Regions from separate parts of the Jiella sp. M17.18 genome, predicted to be linked through region 1. Evidence: riboswitches for the same ligand, from Rfam matches in the RefSeq annotation. Region 1 holds a riboswitch; the other holds the start of a gene.
What was found. A riboswitch is a leader RNA that binds a small molecule or an ion and turns the genes downstream of it on or off. The one in region 1 is predicted to bind cobalamin.

Region 1 (6,684 bases):
CAGGACGGCCGCGACTTCCTCGACGGATGCTCCGAGCTTCCGGTGATGAAGACGCGCTCGATGTTCGGCCAGGTCGCCGGCGTCGACAGCGCGCCGATGAAGCCCTGGGGCGTGCAGGTCGCCGGCAACGAGAACCGCTCGATCGCCATGCGCATGTGGCAGCGGGTGCAGGCGGCGCACCCGGCGATCCTCTCCGACAAGCCGATCGTGATGCGCGAGAGAACGAGCCCGCGGCGCACGATCTACGCCGTCCGGATCGGCCGCGACAGCCGCTCGCAGGCCGACGAACTCTGCGGGCGGCTGAAGAGCGCCGGCGGCTTCTGCATCGTCCTGAAGAACTGACGCGGGCCCCCACGGACGACCGCCCGGATCGGACTGGGACCGGCACCTCGGATCATCGCCGAAACGGGAGCGCGCTCGCGCCCGTGCCCCCGGACGCGAAGGTCGGCCGGTTGCCGGCCCCCGGCCGAGGCGTCAGTTCACCTTGCAGCCGCGGCGGCGCTCCTCGGCCTTGATCGCCTGCACGCGCTGGCGCTCGCCCCGCGACAGATGCGGGTTGCTCGTCCAGCAGTCGAAATTGGCAAATGTCCGCTTGCCGAGGTCCGTCTGGAAGCAATAGCCGTTCTGCGCGTAGATCAGATTGCGCTGGTACCAGAGGTCGGCGCAGCTCGCCGCCTGCGCGGCGCCGGCGATGAACAGTCCGCCGGCAAAGACCAAGCTGCAGGCGAGTCCCGCCGCAAGACGCATCGCAACCTCCCCTAACGTAAGACGTGACTGACCCTATCGGAGTTTCCCGTGCGGTCAAGCCTGATGCCGACGACCCTCGAGCGGCGGGACGGACCAGCGCCCGCCTTGGAAGCTTGGCCCGCCCTCTGGCGCTAGTTCTTGCGCCAGGCGACGAAGCGGGCGGCCTCCAGCAGGGTCTCCGCCTTCTCGCGGAAGGGCTGCATCAGTTCCTCGGCCTCGGCGACGAGCGCATCCAGCCGGTCCTCCAGCACGCGCCGACCATAGATGCGGCCGAGCGTCTGCTTGCCCTTGGCCTTGTCCTTGCCGGTCGCCTTGCCGACGACCTTGGCGTCGCCGTACTCGTCCAGCAGATCGTCGGCGAGCTGGAAGGCGAGACCGATGAGGTCGCCGAAATGGCGCAGGCGCACCCGTTCCTCGTCGGAGGCGCCGGACAGGATGACGCCGGCCTCGCAGGAACAGCTGATCAGCGCGCCGGTCTTCATCGCCTGCATGCGGGTGATCTCGATCTCCGACCGGCCGTCGCCGGCGAGGATGTCCAGCATCTGTCCGCCCACCATGCCCGGCGCGCCGGCGCGCTTGGCGAGCAGCGTCACCAGCGACGCCCGCGCCGGTGCCGGCAGCGTCTCGAGGCTGGAGACCAGCCCGAAGGAGAGGGTCAGGAGCGCGTCGCCCGCGAGAATCGCCGTCGCCTCGTCATAGGCCTTGTGGACGGTCGGCTTGCCGCGCCGCAGATCGTCGTCGTCCATCGCCGGCAGGTCGTCGTGGACGAGCGAATAGGAGTGGACGCATTCGATGGCCGCGCCGACCTGCAGCGCCGCCTTGGCATCACCGGAAAAGAGCCTGGCCGTCTCGACGACCAGGAAGGGCCGCAGCCGCTTGCCGCCGTTCAGGACGCCGTGCCGCATGGCGCCGAGCAGCCGCTGCGGCGTGCCCGCTACGAGCTGGTTGGACTTCAGAACTTCGTCGAGAAAATCCCCGACGGTCTTCGCGGTCGTCGCAAGCTTTTCCTCGAAATCCGCTCGTTTCATCTTCAATCCCGTGTCTCAAAGCGCATTCTTGTTTGATAATGCGGCCAGACCGTCAGCATCTCGTCGTTCAGCGTCGCCGGCCATTGCACCGGCTATGTAGCATCGATAAGTAAAGACCGTCCTTCTCGCCGACATGCAGCGAATCCTCCCGCCGAGGTCAACCGATCCCCGATGTTTAGACGAACGCTGCGCATAGGGACATGGCTGGTCGCGGCGCTTGTTCTCCTTCTCGCGGTTCCGGTGGTGCTGACGCCGGTCTACGCCATCCGGGCGATCCATCCGATGTCGACGCTGATGCTGTACGACCACGTGACCGGGCAGCCGGCGAAGCGCGACTGGGTGCCGATCGAAGACGTCGCACCGGTGCTCCTGCATTCGGTGATCATGTCCGAGGACGGGCAGTTCTGCCGCCACCACGGCGTCGACTGGGGCGAGATGCGCGCCGTCGTGCGGCAAGCGCTCGCCGGCAAGGAGACGCGCGGCGCCTCGACCATCACCATGCAGACCGTGAAGAACCTGTTCCTGTGGAACGACCGCTCCTTCCTGCGCAAGGGGATCGAGCTGCCGCTGGCCCTCTACTTCGACTTCGTCCTGTCGAAGCGCCGGATCATGGAGATCTACGTCAACATCGCCGAATGGGATCGCGGCATCTACGGCATCGAGGCGGCGAGCGAGCACTACTTCCACAAGCATGCCGCGCAGCTGACGCCACGCCAGGCGGCGCTGATCGCCGTCACGCTGCCGGCGCCGGACGCGCGCAACCCGGCGCGCCCGTCGGGCGAGCTCAACCGGCTGGCCCGGCGCATCGAGCGCATGGCGAAGCATTCGGGCGCCTATGTCGGCTGCGTCGGCGAGGACGACGGGAGCTGAGCCCCCGCAAGACCGGCGCAAGGAGGCTCATGGCATAAAGCCCGGATCGTACGACCCGCTGAACTTGCGCCGCCTTCGGGCAACAGCGCGAAAGAGTTTGCCGGCAAACGGGCTTCTCGCGTTGCCCGAACAGCGGAAGTGGCGGATATCGGACGGGCGGCTCTGCGCCGCGAATCAGGCGGTGCTTGGGGGCATCCGGTACATGACCTACTGCGTCGGGCTTCTGGTCGACCGCGGGCTCGTCTTCATGTCCGACACGCGGACGAATGCGGGCGTCGACAACATTTCCGTCGTCTCGAAGATGAAGACCTGGGAGGTGCCGGGCGAGCGCTTCCTGTGCCTGTTGTCGGCCGGCAATCTGGCGACCACCCAGGCGACGGTCTCGCTGCTCGACGAGCGCATGGTGGCGCCGGCCGAGCGCCAGCCCTCGATCCTGACGCAGCCGTCGATGTTCCAGACGGCGCGGCTGATCGGCGAGACGGTCAAGGAGGTGATCTCCGGCACCGCGAGCGGCGGCCAGACGGCGGAATCGGTGTTCTCCGCCAGCTTCATTCTCGGCGGCCAGATCCGGGGCGGGCGTCCGTGCCTGTTCATGATCTATCCCGAAGGCAACTTTATCGAGGCGGGGGCCGACAATCCCTTCTTCCAGATCGGCGAGCACAAATACGGCCGGCCGATCATCATCCGTACCTACGATCCGTCGATGTCGCTGGAGGAATGCGCCAAGCTTCTGCTGGTCTCCTTCGATTCCACCATCAAGTCGAACCTGTCGGTCGGCCTGCCGATCGACATGCAGTTCTACGAGACCGACAGCTTCAGGGCCGGCTACCGCCGCCGCTTCGACCAGCGCGATCCCTACTACCAGACCATCTCGGAAGGCTGGTCCGAGGCGCTGAAGAGCGCCTTCGACGCGCTGCCGCCGTTCCGGCGTTAGACGATCCGCCGGCGACGCATCGGCGATCCGCGGCGGCCAGGAATCGCGACCAGCCCCTTCCCCTCCCGCACGCTTTCACGTTACCAAGGAGCCCGATGGTTCTGCCGGGCGTCGCAACGATCGTCCGCAGATTAAAAGGGAACACGGTGAGGCGTACCCATCAGGGGCCGAGACCGTGGCTGCCCCCGCAACTGTAAGCGATGGGCCGGCTTCACGATGCCACTGGGACCAGTCCCGGGAAGGCGAGGCCGGCAGCGACTCGCGAGCCAGGAGACCTGCCATCACCGGACGTCAAAGCGGAGCATCGGGCGGGGTGTCCTGATGTGGCGAAGCTGCCCTTGCCGGCGGCCTCACCGATCCGTGGCGACAGGCGACGTCACAAGGCAAGTTTCCTCATGTTCTCGACCATCCAGCGACTGTTCGACGACAGCGCCCCCGATCTCAGGGGCCGCCTCGTCACCCTCTACGCCGTCCTCGCCGCCCTCAATATCGGGGCCTGGCTCTGGGCATTCATCGCGTTCCGCCACTCGCCGACCCTCCTCGGCGTGGCGCTGCTCATCTACGGCCTCGGCCTGCGCCATGCGGTCGACGCCGACCATATCGCCGCCATCGACAACGTCACCCGGAAGCTGATGCAGGAGAACAAGCGGCCGGTCGGCGTCGGCTTCTTCTTCGCCCTCGGCCATTCCACCCTCGTGGTCATCGTCGCGGCCGCCGTCGCCGGCGCGGCGACGGTGCTCGGCGGCTTCGAGAGCTGGCAGGGGATCGGCGGCACCGTCAGCACCAGCATTTCGGCGCTGTTCCTCCTGGCGATCGCGGCGATGAATGTCGTCGTCTTCGTCTCGGTCTACCGGAGCTATCGCCGCGTGCGCGCCGGCGGCACCTATGTCGAGGCCGACCTCGACCTCCTCCTGAACAATCGCGGCTTCCTCGCCCGCATCTTCCGGCCGCTGTTCAGGCTGGTGACGAAGAGCTGGCACATGTTCCCGCTGGGATTCTTGTTCGGGCTCGGCTTCGACACCGCGACGGAGATCGCGATGTTCGGCGTCTCGGCGGCGCAGGCCTCGAACGGGGTGCCGCTCGAGGCGCTGCTCGTCTTCCCCGTGCTCTTCGCGGCGGGCATGTCGCTCGTCGACACGACCGACGGGGTGATGATGCTCGGCGCCTACGACTGGGCCTTCGTCAAGCCGATGCGCAAGCTCTACTACAACATGACGATCACGCTGGTCTCGATCGTCGTCGCTGTCGTCATCGGCGGGATCGAGGCGCTCGGCCTTCTCAGCGACAAGCTCGGCCTCTCCGGGGGCGCGTGGGACGTCGTCGGGACGCTGAACGAGAACCTCAACACTCTCGGCTTCGCGATCATCGGCCTCTTCGTCGCTGCCTGGGCGATCTCCTACACGGTCTATCGCCTCAAGCGCCTCGACGCGGTCGAGGTGCGCAGCGCCGGCTGAAGCCGGCTTCAGCCGGCGCGGGTCGCCGCACGCGGCGGCCCGTTCACCCTGGTCGAACTGGCCGCTTGGCAAGCGCCGGAATCCTGCTATCCGGTAGGGCCATGGGGATGTTTCGGCAGCTGCTTCGGGATCGCGCGACGGCCTTTGCGGCCGCGCTGATCCTCGTCCAGCTGCTCCTCGTCCAAGCCGTCGCCTCGATGTTCGGCTGCGCGGCGGCGGGCGCCGCCGGCATTGCCGGCGTCACCGTGATCTGCCACGGCAGCCTTGCGGACACCGGATCGCCCGGAGCCCCGGCGCGCCCCCACGACTGCTGCCTCGACTGCCAATGCGGCATCGCCTGCGACAGCGCGGCACAGCTTCTGGCGGACCTGCCGCCGCAGACCGATCTCGGCGCCGCCTTCGTCCTTGCCGGAGCAGGCGCCGACGGCTTCCCGCCCGGCCGGCAGACGCCGGAAACCCGGCCGCCGCCCGTCATCCTCCCCCAGCCGCGCGGTCCCCCGTTCCTCTCCGCCTGATCCGATCCGCGCCCGCTCGCTTCGAGCGCGCGGCGCATCCGATTGACGAACACGGAGAAGAAAAGTGGCTCATTTCAACAGACGGGTGACCCGAGCGGCGCTCGGCGCCCTCCTCGCGCTCGCCATGACGTCCGGCGCGCTCGCCGCGGACGCCAAGGCCGGCGGCATCGCCGTCGAGCACCCCTGGACACGGGCGACGCTACCGAACGCCCCGGTCGCCGGCGGCTACATGACGCTGACCAACACCGGCAAGGATGCCGACCGCCTCGTCGGCGGCTCGACGCCGATCGCCGGAAAGGTCGAGGTCCACCAGATGTCCATGCAGGACGGCGTGATGAAGATGCGCAGTCTGCCGGACGGCCTCGAAATTCCCGCCGGGCAGTCGGTGACGCTCAAGCCGGGCGGCTATCACCTGATGCTCCTCGATCCGAAGCGGCGGCTGAAAGAGGGCGAGCACGTCCCGCTCACCCTGCGCTTCCGCAAGGCCGGCGCGGTCACCGTGGAACTCGCCGTCGAGAGCGTCGGCGCGATAGGACCGGCGGGCGCGGCCGGCGGCAACGCCATGCCCGGCAAGTCCTCCGGCCCGTCCGGCCCGAAGACGAAGTAGCCGCGCATCCGCAGGGTACCGCCATCCGCGCGCCCTGCTCCGCCACCTTTCGCGCGCGGCAAGCGGTCCTGCGCGGTCTCCTGACGCCCTCGCGCGCCACGGTAGTGCCGACGGCCTGCGCCATCCGGAAAAGCCATCCACCATCATCAGGAAAGGAAGATCCATGATCCGATCGAAGACCATCGCACTGGCGCTCGTCGCCTCGACGCTCCTCGCCGCTCCGGCCTTCGCCCATGCGCACTTGAAGTTCGCGACGCCCGCGCAGGACGCGACCCTCGAGATGCCGCCCTCGCAGCTCGACCTGACCTTCACCGAGGGGCTGAATCTCAGCTTCACCGGCGTGATACTCACCGGGCCGCACAAGAAGGTCATGGCGACGGGCAGGGAGCGGTTCGCCCCCGGCACCGACACGACGCTGGCCGTGCCGATCATCGACCAGCTCGAGGCCGGCACCTACACCGTCCAGTGGCACGCTCTGTCGACCGACGGCCACAAGTCCAGCGGCAGCTACCGCTTCACGGTGAAGCCC
Region 2 (6,684 bases), on a different contig from region 1:
CTCCACAGGCTTCCACAGCGAGCTTCAGCCGGGTGTGGATATCATTGAGGACCGGCGCCGTCCGGGGCATGCCGGCGGGCAGCGGCAGATCGCCGGAGACGAGCCTTGCCGCGAGGAGTTCCAGCCGCTCGACGGTGTCGCCGACCGTGCGCCAAGGGTCGGGAGACAGGCTGTGGAGAAGCTGTGGGCGCGGGCCGGTCCAAGGCGCCGCCATCTCGCAGTCAAGGGGGTCGAAGGGGGAATGGTCTTCAACCACGCGCTCCGATGCGCCCCCCTCTGTCCTGCCGGACATCTCCCCCACCGGGGGGGAGATAGGATCTCGTTCAGCGCTTTCGCGCTTTTCGACGAGGTTTTCGTCGGATGCGAAGGCATCGGCACGAGCGCCGCCAGCGCCACCGCCTGATCTCCCCCCTTGTGGGGGAGATGTCCGGCAGGACAGAGGGGGGTGCCTGTCGCCAGCATCACACGCTGACCCGCCGAGCCCCAGATCCGCCGCCAGCGCGCGGATCAGCGACGCCTCGCCGGCCTCGGAGCCACGCGGCAGCCGCGCCAGGGCGACGACGAGGTCGGTGAGGAGCCGCCCCTGCGGCGCCACTCCAAAGACGTGGAGGCCGTCGCGGATCTGCATCTCCTTCAGGTCGCAGAGATAGGCGTCGAGCTTTTCCAGCGCCGCGGCGTCGTCTTCGCCGTCGCCGATGCCTGCATCCCGGTCGAGACCGATGTCGCGGACGAGGTCGAGAATGCGCGTCTTGAGGAGCGCCAGCCGCCGCGGGTCGCCGCCGGCGGCCTCGTAATACTCGTCGACGAGGGCCTCGAGGTCCTTCAGCGGGCCGTAGCTCTCCGCGCGGGTCAGCGGCGGCGTCAGATGGTCCACGATGACCGCGGAGGTCCGGCGCTTGGCCTGCGTCCCCTCGCCCGGGTCGTTGACGATGAAGGGGTAGAGATGCGGCAGCGGGCCGAACACCGCCTCGGGAAAGCATTCCTCCGACAGCGCCAGCGCCTTGCCCGGCAGCCATTCCAGATTGCCGTGCTTGCCCATGTGGATCACGGCATCCGCGTCGTAGGTCTCGCGCAGGAAGGCGTAGAGGGCGAGATAGTTGTGCGGCGGCACGAGGTCCGGGGAGTGGTAGGTCTCCTTCGGGTCGATGTTGTAGCCGCGCGCCGGCTGGATGCCGAGGAGGGTCTCGCCGAAACGCGCGAGGGGCAGGGCGAAGCCGGCCCTGTCGGCGAGGAAGAACGGATCGGTCTCCGGCGCGCCCCAGCGTGCGGTCACCGCGTCGCGCACGGCCTGCGGCAGGCGGTCGAAGAAGGCGCGGTAGGCGCCGAGCGGCATCGTCTCGCGGACTTGCCGCGCCGCCGTCCCGGCATTGGTCGGCCCCGCCATCAGGTGGTCGATCAGCGCGTTGCCGTCCGCGGGGAGATCGCGGACGGGGTAGCCATCCGCCGCCATCGCCCGCAGCACCGTGACCGTGCCCGCAGGCGTGTCGAGCCCGACGCCGTTGCCGAGGCGGCCGTCGCGGTTCGGATAGTTGGCAAGGAGCACGGCGACGCGCTTGTCCACGTTGGCCTTCCGCCGCAGCCGGGCCCATCGGGCGGCGAGACCGGCGACGAAGGCGATGCGGTCCGGCCGGGCGCGATGCGCGACGATATCGGTTTCGGTCAGGGCATCCCATTCGCCGGCCGACTTGAAGGCGATGGCGCGCGACAGGACGCGGCCGTCGAGCTCCGGCAGGGCGACGCTCATCGCGAGGTCGCGGGCGGAAAGGCCCTGGCTGGATGCGGTCCAGGCCTCCTCCGACCCCGACGCCAGCACCGCCTGCAGGACGACCGCGCCGTGTTCCTCCAGCACCGTCGGCACGCGCTCGGCGCCGGGCCCCGCGGCCGGCGAGGACACGGCGAAGCCGGTGAGGTTGATCACGACGTCGGGCTGGCGACGGGCGAAGAGGGTGCGGACGGTCTCGACGGAGACCGGGTCCTTGAGGCTCGCCACGTACACGGGAAGGACGTCGAGGCCGCGCTCGGCCAGCGCATCCGCCAGCGCCGCCACCGGCCCGGTCTGGCCGCTCTGGACGAGGGCGCGGTAGCAGACGATGGCGGCGAGGGGCTCGTTGCGGGTGTCTTGAGGCGAAACCTTTGCAAACGCAGCGCCCTTCGCGCCCCCCTCTGTCCTGCCGGACATCTCCCCCGCAGGGGGGGAGATCGAACCTTGTTCGGCCTCGCCGCTCTGTTCCGTAGCGCCGCTGCTGCCGCTGTTTCCAGTGGGGACAGGCTCCGCATATCCGACACCGCGTCCAACGGCCGGATCCGGTCCCGGACGGCCGGCGCCATCGCCACCGCCTGATCTCCCCCCTTGCGGGGGAGATGGCTGGCAAGCCAGAGGGGGGCGCCTCGCGCTGCCATCTCCGCGAAGATTGATCATCCCCGCTTTGAGCAGCGGCGTCGCCTCGCCCGGCCAGTCGCCGCGTCCGAGCACCGCCCGGCAGCCCGAAAGAAACCCCTCCGCGTTCGCCGGACCGCCCTCGACGAGGAACCGCCACAACCGGTCGCGCTCTTCCAGCGGGATCGTGGTGTAGGCGTCGAGGCCGGGATCCGGCTTGTCGTCGCCGGGGATCGCGACGAGCCTGCTGCCCGAGGCTTGCGCATTCGCCAGCAGCGCGTCGAGGCCGTAGGGCCAGTAGGCGGCGCCGCCGAGGAGGCGCACGACGACGAGCCGGGCGTGCCTCAGCGTCCGGCCGACATGGGCATCGACCGACATCGGGTGTTTCAGCCGCAGGAGATTGGCGAGCCGCAGCTCCTGCGGGCCGAAGCCGAGGCGATGCGCGGCGGCGGAGAGGGCGGCGATCTCCGTGTCGGCCGCGGAGAGGACGGCGATCTCGCCCGGCGACTGGCCGAGATCCACCGCCTCGCCGCCCTCGTCGATCGTGCCCTTCTGCGCGAGGAGGAGGTGCAAGCGGCCGGCCCCTATTCCGCTGCGGCCGCGGTCTCGCCCGCCGCCAGCCCGCTGATCCGCCGGGCGATCGCGTCGCATGTCGCATCGTCCAGCCCGTCATGCAGGCCGATCACCACCAGTCGCGTCTCGCGCTTTTCCTCCGGCCGCCAGGGACGGTCGAAATAGGTCTCGATGCGCTGGCCGACGGCCTGGACGACGAGCCGCATCGGCTTGCCCGGCACGTCCGCGAAGCCCTTCAGCCGCAGGATGTCGTGCTCCCCGATAAGGTCGGAGAGGCCGGCCACGAACGCCTTCTGGTCGGCGAGCGGACCGGCCGAGGCGACGAAGCTCTCGAACTCGTCGTGGTCGTGCGCCTCGCCGCCCTCGTGCTCGATCTCGTGATGCGACTTGCGCGCGGCGATGAGGTCCTCGGTCCCAGCCGCGATGCCGAGGAGGACGTCGGCGGGCAGCTTCCCGTGCTCGGAAGCGACCGTCTTCACCTGCCGGCCGGTGGCCGCCGCGATCTTGCGCCGCACCGTCTCCAGCGCATCGGTGTCGACGAGGTCGGCCTTGTTGAGCACGACGAGGTCGGCGGCGCGGATCTGGTCCTCGAACAGCTCTTCCAGCGGATTGTCGTGATCGAGGCTGTCGTCGGCCGCCCGCTGCGCCGCGACCTTTTCCTCGTCGTCGGCAAAGCGCCCGGCGGCGACGGCCGCCGCGTCGATGACGGTGACGACGCCGTCCACCGTGACGCGGGTCTTCACCTCCGGCCAGTTGAAGGCCGCGACGAGCGGCTGCGGCAGGGCGAGGCCGGAGGTCTCGATGACGATGTGGTCCGGCAGGCTGTCCCGCTCCAGGAGCTTCGTCATCGTCGGGATGAAGTCGTCGGCGACGGTGCAGCAGATGCAGCCGTTGTTCAGCTCCACGACGTCGTCCTCGCTGCAGGTCTCGATGCCGCAGCCCTTGAGGATGTCGCCGTCCACGCCGAGGTCGCCGAACTCGTTGATGATCAGCGCGATCTTCCGGCCGCCGGCGTTCTGCAGGAGGTTGCGGATCAGCGTCGTCTTGCCGGCTCCGAGGAAGCCGGTGATGACGGTGGCGGGAATCTTCTGTTGCGGCATGAATGCCTCCTTGTCGGCCGGCGGGACATTGCGTCCACAACTCAACCCTTCATCTTCAACGGCAGGCCGGCGGCGACGAAATGGACGTCGTCCGCCGCGGCCGCGATCTCCTGGTGCAGGCGGCCCGCATGGTCGCGGAATTCCCGGGCCATCCGGTTGTCCGGCACGATGCCGAGGCCGACCTCGTTGGAGACGAGGATTACCGGCCCGGCGACGTGCTTCAGGCTCTCGGCCAGCGCGCTGCACTCCGCCGGCACGTCCCGCTCCTCCAGCATGAGGTTGGTCAGCCACAGCGTCAGGCAGTCGACGAGCACGATACGCGTTTCGGCGGTTTCGGCCGTGAGCGTCTCGCGCAGGGCGAGCGGTGCCTCGACGGTACGCCAGTCGGCGCCCCGCCGGGTGCGGTGGTCGCCGATCCGCGCCTCCATCTCGGCGTCGAAGGCGCGGCCGGTCGCGACATAGACCTTCGAAAGGCCGCTCGACGCCGCGAGCTTCTCGGCGAAGGCGCTCTTGCCCGAGCGCGCGCCGCCGAGGACGAGCGTGACGGACGGCAGCGCCGGTCGGGCGCGCCCTTGTTCGGATCGGTCGGTCATCTCTGCGCCAGCCCTTGCCGGACCAGCCGCACGAAGGCGCCCGTCAGCCGCTGGCGGCGACGAGCTCCGGTGCGGCCGAACGGGTCAGCCGCGGGCGGCGCCGGCGCCGCAGGCGAAACCGGATGGCGCGCAGCTCCGAACCGGCGGCGATGCGGGATGGCAATCGGTAGTCGGCATCATATCAACCTCCGTGACGGCCGCGCGGGATCGCCCGGCGGCGCAATGTCGAAGGTCGGCAGGTCTCCTGGCTCGCGGGTCGTCGATCGGTCCCTCGCCTTCCCGGAGCCTTGGCTCCAGTGGCTTTTCCGGCAGCAGACAGGGTCGGCCGTTCGGATGGGGCGGTCTCGCCGCTCTACAGTCGCGGGGTCGGCTGCGATATGGGCCCCCGGATTGGGTCGACCCGTCGCATTCCCTCTTCGCCCCTTCCACGGATTGCGGAAGGGGAACCGTCCTTCGGCCGCTCCGCGAAATGCGAAGCGGTGGCGCAGACAGTAGCGGACCGGCCGCGTTTCGCAAACCCGTTTCGCCGCAGGAGCGATCGGCGGGCAGCGAGCTGACTCCTCGTCCGTGCCGCGGACGTCAGTGCGCCAGGATCACCGGCATCTCGGCATTGGCGAGGATGTGGTTGGTGGCGCCGCCGAAGATCATCTGGCGCAGCCGGCTCTGGGTGTAGGCGCCCTTGACGAGGAGGTCGCAGCCGAGCGCGGCGGCTTCCGAAAGGATCGCCTCGCCCGAGCGGATGCGCTTGTCGGGAAGGAGCTTCAGCTCCGCGGCGATGCCGTTCCGCTCCAGCCGGCGCTGGATCAGGCTGCCGGCCGGCCGGTCGCCGATGCCGCCATCGTCGGAGAGGACGACCACCCGCTTCGCCTTGCGGATCAGCGGCATGGCAAGGGCGATGGTGCGGGCGGTCTCGCTGGAGCCGTTCCAGGCGATGACGACCGTCTCGCCGACGCTGTCGAAGCGCTTCGGCGGCACGAGCAGGATCGGGCCGCCGCTGTCGAACAGCGCCGCCTCCAGCGTGGTGATCGAGCTGCCGCCGGCGCGGGGCTGGCCGACGACGGTGAGGTCGAAGGCGCGGCCGTAGCCGCCGAGGAAGCCTTCTCCGGCCATCGCCGCCTCGTTCCAGATCGCGCGCGAGGCCGACGCGTCGCTGGCGGCCTCCGCCCCGTCATGGAGCCCGTGCTCCGCCATGGTGTCGCGGAAGAGCTGCCTCGCCTTCGCGATCGCCTGGCGGTGATCCCAGTCGCTCTCGTGGATCATCGCCACGCTGGCGGGATCCCAGCCGATGCCCGCCAGCGGCGGCACCTGCAGGGCGAAGCCTTCGATGACGCTGTCGAAGCGTTCGGCGAGCGTGGCGGCGAGATCGAGCGCGAAGCGCGCCGAATCGTGTTGCTCGACAGGAACGAGGATCGTTTTCATTTGGACCCTTACGATTATCTAGCGCTAGAGATCGGTGACGCCTCCCGCCCCCGAGTCCCTCCTTCTAGCTGATCGCCATCTCCGTCTCATGTCCAGACCTGCTGCCAGACCCGATCCCGCCGATGCTGCCGCGGCGCCGGACGAATTCGACGACCATTCCGGCGCCCGCCGCAACTTCCTGACGGTCTTCCCGTCGATCATGCTGCCGATGTTCCTGGCGGTGGTCGACCAGACGATCGTCGCGACGGCCCTGCCGGCGATCGCCGCCTCGCTCGGCGATGTCGACCGGCTGTCCTGGGTGGTGGTCTCCTACCTCGTCGCGACGACGATCGCCGCGCCGGTCTACGGGCGGCTCGGCGACGTCCTCGGACGCCGGCGGCTGATGTTCGTGGCGCTCGGCATCTTCGTCACCGCCTCGATCCTGTGCGCGGTGTCGCAGAGCATCGTGATGCTGACGGTCGCCCGCATCCTGCAAGGCGCCGGCGGCGGCGGGCTGATGACGCTGTCCCAGGCGCTGGTCGGCGAGGCGATCCCGCCGCGCGAGCGCGCCCGCTACCAGGGCTATCTCGCGGCCGTCGCGGTGACCTCCAGCGCCTTCGGCCCGGTCGTCGGCGGCTATCTC

Region 2: linked by a shared signal. The riboswitch ahead of cobU (bifunctional adenosylcobinamide kinase/adenosylcobinamide-phosphate guanylyltransferase) and the one ahead of AB5S17_RS17955 (HoxN/HupN/NixA family nickel/cobalt transporter) in region 1 are both predicted to bind cobalamin.

What each region holds. Positions count from the first base shown of each region.
Region 1 is NZ_JBFTEH010000010.1:117,526-124,209, reverse strand. It holds gene AB5S17_RS17980 (transglycosylase SLT domain-containing protein) at 1-342, shown strand, start outside; gene AB5S17_RS17975 (YARHG domain-containing protein) at 475-747, opposite strand; gene AB5S17_RS17970 (polyprenyl synthetase family protein) at 879-1,775, opposite strand; gene mtgA (monofunctional biosynthetic peptidoglycan transglycosylase) at 1,947-2,645, shown strand; gene AB5S17_RS17960 (peptidase) at 2,848-3,579, shown strand; cobalamin riboswitch at 3,659-3,877, shown strand; gene AB5S17_RS17955 (HoxN/HupN/NixA family nickel/cobalt transporter) at 3,975-5,033, shown strand; gene AB5S17_RS17950 (hypothetical protein) at 5,135-5,548, shown strand; gene AB5S17_RS17945 (copper chaperone PCu(A)C) at 5,613-6,155, shown strand; gene copC (copper homeostasis periplasmic binding protein CopC) at 6,319-6,684, shown strand, end outside; gene copD (copper homeostasis membrane protein CopD) at 6,621-6,684, shown strand, end outside.
Region 2 is NZ_JBFTEH010000013.1:67,813-74,496, reverse strand. It holds gene cobN (cobaltochelatase subunit CobN) at 1-2,950, opposite strand, end outside; gene cobW (cobalamin biosynthesis protein CobW) at 2,962-4,050, opposite strand; gene cobU (bifunctional adenosylcobinamide kinase/adenosylcobinamide-phosphate guanylyltransferase) at 4,092-4,643, opposite strand; cobalamin riboswitch at 4,860-5,109, opposite strand; gene AB5S17_RS20275 (universal stress protein) at 5,223-6,062, opposite strand; gene AB5S17_RS20270 (MFS transporter) at 6,151-6,684, shown strand, end outside.